2 regions of the Virgibacillus sp. JSM 102003 genome follow, and region 2 is predicted to be linked to the other one. Evidence: a T-box and tRNA genes for the amino acid it is inferred to sense, from the RefSeq annotation. Region 2 holds a T-box; the other holds one or more tRNA genes.
What was found. The T-box of region 2 lies ahead of trpS (tryptophan--tRNA ligase). A T-box ahead of a tRNA ligase gene usually reads a tRNA of that ligase, here a tRNA-Trp.
Positions count from the first base shown of each region.

Region 1: it encodes a tRNA-Trp, which carries the amino acid that the T-box ahead of trpS (tryptophan--tRNA ligase) is inferred to sense. The anticodon was not compared.

Region 1 is NZ_JBHFQH010000015.1:105,785-108,239, forward strand. It holds gene ACE1TG_RS16125 (DUF4317 domain-containing protein) at 1-459, opposite strand, end outside; tRNA gene ACE1TG_RS16130 (tRNA-Leu) at 769-851, opposite strand; tRNA gene ACE1TG_RS16135 (tRNA-Cys) at 858-931, opposite strand; tRNA gene ACE1TG_RS16140 (tRNA-Gly) at 944-1,018, opposite strand; tRNA gene ACE1TG_RS16145 (tRNA-Gln) at 1,023-1,097, opposite strand; tRNA gene ACE1TG_RS16150 (tRNA-His) at 1,114-1,189, opposite strand; tRNA gene ACE1TG_RS16155 (tRNA-Trp) at 1,203-1,276, opposite strand; tRNA gene ACE1TG_RS16160 (tRNA-Tyr) at 1,294-1,378, opposite strand; tRNA gene ACE1TG_RS16165 (tRNA-Phe) at 1,400-1,475, opposite strand; tRNA gene ACE1TG_RS16170 (tRNA-Asp) at 1,503-1,579, opposite strand; tRNA gene ACE1TG_RS16175 (tRNA-Met) at 1,609-1,685, opposite strand; tRNA gene ACE1TG_RS16180 (tRNA-Val) at 1,866-1,941, opposite strand; tRNA gene ACE1TG_RS16185 (tRNA-Glu) at 1,949-2,023, opposite strand; tRNA gene ACE1TG_RS16190 (tRNA-Ser) at 2,039-2,130, opposite strand; tRNA gene ACE1TG_RS16195 (tRNA-Asn) at 2,132-2,206, opposite strand; rRNA gene rrf (5S ribosomal RNA) at 2,333-2,448, opposite strand.
Region 2 is NZ_JBHFQH010000019.1:35,810-38,264, reverse strand. It holds gene ACE1TG_RS17635 (amidohydrolase) at 1-969, opposite strand, end outside; T-box leader at 1,163-1,337, shown strand; gene trpS (tryptophan--tRNA ligase) at 1,395-2,390, shown strand.

The sequences.
Region 1 (2,455 bases), on a different contig from region 2:
ATGAGAGTAAACCGTATCACGTACACTTTCCTCTGACTCGTCGCTCATGTTCTTCATCGGTTTCATATATTCTCCCCGAATAAAGGTTATGACAATATCCATCTCATATTGCTTATCCTTCAGCATTTTTTCTACAATCTGAAGCATTTGAGCCTTCCATTCTTCTGTATCATTACTTAATAGACCCTGGTGAAGAATTAGCTGACTGTTATTTTCCACATCACGCTGGAACTTTAATTCAAATAATTTTTCATCCAACTGGCCTGATAATACTTTTTTAAAGTTATCCATAAACAACTCTTTCTGTTCCTCTTCCAATAGTTCAAATGATAAACTTTGATGATGATATATTTCACTGGACTCTTTCATTATATAGACATTAAAGATTTCACTAATTTTTAATAAATCATTATTTAATTTGAATTGTTTACGAATACCTGCTATGTCTTTTTTGTTCAATCTTATTACACTCCTATGTTCGTTGTCAGCATGTGAGTCATTCTACACACATTCTTTCATTTTATCATAAATATCAGTTGTTTCCGCCTAATTATTTCTCTTGTAATAGTAATGAAAATGACAATTTCACCTATCAGCAATTCATTTTCTTAAATCATAATAATGAATTTTTCCTTCGATCGTAAAAAAATGCCCAAAACATTGAATAAACAAAACAGATATTTTAGAACGCAAAAAAGACAGAATCTTAATAATCCTGTCTCACAGTTTATGACCATAATATTTTACTACTGTTGTGTATAATACTGATACCGGTGGTCGGGTTCGAACCGACACTCCCAGAGGGAACATGATTTTGAGTCATGCGCGTCTGCCAATTCCGCCACACCGGCATATGTTGGAGGCGGTAACCGGATTTGAACCGGTGATAAAGGTTTTGCAGACCTCTGCCTTACCACTTGGCTATACCGCCAAAACGAAGTAATGGAGCGGAAGACGGGATTCGAACCCGCGACCCCCACCTTGGCAAGGTGGTGTTCTACCACTGAACTACTTCCGCATAATGGCTGGGCTACCAGGATTCGAACCTGGGGTACACGGGATCAAAACCCGATGCCTTACCGCTTGGCTATAGCCCAATAAGTTTGAAAGTTATGGGGCGACCGGTGGGGATCGAACCCACGAATGCCGGAGCCACAATCCGGTGCGTTAACCACTTCGCCACGACCGCCATAATAAAATAATGGCAGGGGTAGTAGGAATCGAACCCACATCAAAGGTTTTGGAGACCTTCGTTTTACCATTAAACTATACCCCTACTTGTTAAAAACTATATGGTGGAGGGGGAGAGATTCGAACTCCCGAACCCTGAGGGAGCGGATTTACAGTCCGCCGCGTTTAGCCACTTCGCTACCCCTCCATATAAATGTAAATGCAAAAATGGTGGCTCCGGACGGAATCGAACCGCCGACACAAGGATTTTCAGTCCTTTGCTCTACCGACTGAGCTACAGAGCCAATATGTATTATTGCTATAAATTTAAATGGCGGTCCGGACGGGACTCGAACCCGCGACCTCCTGCGTGACAGGCAGGCATTCTAACCAGCTGAACTACCGGACCGAATATGTAAATGTGGATATGCTTTAAATTGGTTGCGGGGGCAAGATTTGAACTTGCGACCTTTGGGTTATGAGCCCAACGAGCTACCAGACTGCTCCACCCCGCGATATGAATTAATATTAAATTAATACTCTTTTAACTTGAATAGAACTGTTCGTCGTGTTGCAAGATTATTCGGTGTTGTTGCACTCCTCACAAAGCCTACATTCGGGGTTATTCAATGGTACTTACGGCTTTGCTCCACCCCGCGATTAAAAAAATATTAACTTTAAACTTTCGTCTAAAATGGTGGAGGATGCAGGGCTCGAACCTGCGACCCCCTGCTTGTAAGGCAGGTGCTCTCCCAGCTGAGCTAATCCTCCATAATAGTGGTGACCCGTACGGGACTCGAACCCGTGTTACCGCCGTGAAAGGGCGGTGTCTTAACCGCTTGACCAACGGGCCAGAAAATATAAATGATGGCGGAGAGCGAGGGATTCGAACCCTCGAGGCCGCGATAGCGGCCTACACGATTTCCAATCGTGCTCCTTCGGCCACTCGGACAGCTCTCCATGGCTCCACAGGTAGGAATCGAACCTACGACCGATCGGTTAACAGCCGATTGCTCTACCGCTGAGCTACTGTGGAATGATCCAAATATAGGATATAAATGCTTGTCGTATCGCACGCTTATCCGGAGTAGCCTCACTCCTTACATGACCCATCTTTATGTTTTTAAAGATGTTCTGGCCAAATTACTATGGAATGGGATTTGCCTGGCGGCGTCCTACTCTTGCAGGGGCAAAGCCCCAACTACCATCGGCGCTGGAGAGCTTAACTACTGTGTTCGGCATGGGAACAGGTGTGTCCTCTCCGCTAATGCTACCAGACAATCAA
Region 2 (2,455 bases):
AATGTTTTTATCCTTAACCCCTTCCAAGGTCTCTGCAACAAATGCAGTCAATTCGGGATCATTATATAATGGTGGATAGTCAGGTGTATACGTTAGCTCACAAGTTACCCCAAACAATCCCTCTAAGCCACTTACAATCCGATGAAATTCTTTATCGATAACCGCTTGTGTTTCATCATTCGAATAACGAATATCTCCTTCAATCTCAATACTGTCTTTAATAACGTTAAAGCTGCCTTTTCCATCAAATGATCCAATCGTAACGACACCAGTTGCTAGCGGGGCTACCCTGCGACTGATAATCGTTTGTACTGCCGTTACAAAGTAGGATCCTGCCACGATAGCGTCATTTGCCTTATGAGGGGATGAGCCGTGGCCCCCGCTTGCCTGTATTCGCAATTTAAAATAAGTACGTCCATTAAAAGAATAGCCACTATGATAGCCAACTGTTCCTGCTTTAGCCATTGGTAAAACATGAATGCCAAAGATTGCCTCTAATTCATCAAGTTTTCCGGAATCCATAATGCTCTTTGCACCACCAGGAGGCTGTTCCTCTGCATGTTGATGAATAATTTTAACTGTTCCTTTAATGTTATCCTTTAATTGGATGAGGCAGTCGGCCAAAATTAACATATATGCTGTATGGGCATCGTGTCCGCAAGCATGCATCACGCCTTCATTGCTCGATTTAAATGAGACATCTGTTTCTTCTTTAATTGGCAATGCATCAAAGTCAGCACGAAGGCCCATTGTTTTGCCTGGCAATCCCCCTTTTATCGTTACAATGATTCCATGTCCATTTCCGACATTCGTTTCTACTTCAACATCCTTTTCTTTATAAAAATTGGCAATATAGGCTGCTGTTCTTTCTTCTCTAAAAGAAAGTTCAGGATGTTCATGTAAATTGCGACGGATTTCAATCATTTCATCTTCCCGTTCTTCCAGCATTTGCATTAATTCATTCCGCATTAAGTAAGACCCCTTTCAATTTCAGTTAGGTAAGGCATAACGAAACAACTCATCTTATAATTACGCCATTTGTATAGCCATTTAAATCTTTATATTAGTAGTATTTAAATTAGAGCAAGTCTCACACTTAAGTTCATACTTTCCTCGAACTTGATTTTCTCCTATCTTATCATATATAATAAAGCAAATAATAAACTTAGCGTTGACGAAGATAAAGTACAATTACCCACTGATTTTTAGAGAGCTTGTGGCTGGTGGAAACAAGCATCAAGGTTAATTGGAATTGGACTTTCGAGCTAAATAACTTTTAAAGTGATTCTGCATGAGCAGAATAATCAGGGTGGCACCGCGGTTCATTCGTCCCTTTTTTTAACAGGGATAAATGGGCTTTTTTTAATGGAAAAAAATATATTGGAGTGTGGAAAATGAAAACAATATTTTCTGGGATTCAACCTAGCGGAACGTTAACGATTGGTAATTATTTAGGTGCAATACAGCAATTTGTAGAGTTTCAGGAGAATCATGATTGCTATTTTTGTATTGTGGATGAGCATGCAATAACTGTACCTCAGGATCGACTGAAGCTAAGGCAAAACATTCGTTCACTTGCAGCTTTATACCTTGCAGCTGGAATTAATTCGGACAAATCAACTTTGTTTATTCAATCGGAAGTTCCAGCACATACACAGCTGGGCTGGATGCTGCAGTCCATCAGTTATATCGGTGAACTGGAGAGGATGACACAGTTTAAAGATAAATCAACTGGTAAAGAGACCGTTTCATCTTCATTACTAACATACCCGCCACTAATGGCTGCGGATATTTTGTTATATAAAACAGATATTGTCCCTGTTGGTGAGGATCAAAAGCAGCATCTGGAGCTAACACGAAACCTCGCACAACGCTTTAATAATAAATTCAATGACATTTTTACGATACCTGAAGTTCACATACCTAAAGTCGGAGCCCGTATCATGTCATTACAGGAACCAACAAGTAAAATGAGCAAGTCAGATGACAATGAAAAAGCATTTATTTCCATGCTTGATGAACCGAAAAAAATTGAGAAAAAAATCAAAAGTGCTATCACTGATTCAGAAGGTATAGTGAAATTTGATAAAGAGAATAAACCTGGCGTCTCCAACCTGATGACCATCTTGGCAAGCTGTACTGGCAAAACGGCGGAAACGATCGAAGCAGATTATGCTGGAAAAGGTTATGGTGAATTCAAGCAGGGCGTCGCGAATGCTGTTGTGGATGTACTGAAACCTATTCAAGATCGCTATAATGAGTTAATTGATTCAGAAGCATTGGATGAGATTTTAGATAAAGGGGCAGAAAAAGCTTCATTAACAGCTAATAAGTCATTAGCAAAAGCTAAAAAAGCAATGGGATTAGGACGCGTGAAGAAAAAGCGTTAAATAGAAAGGGTGCTCCGATTTTAATTATATCGGAGCACCCTTTTTTTCGTGAAATGTTGGCTTTA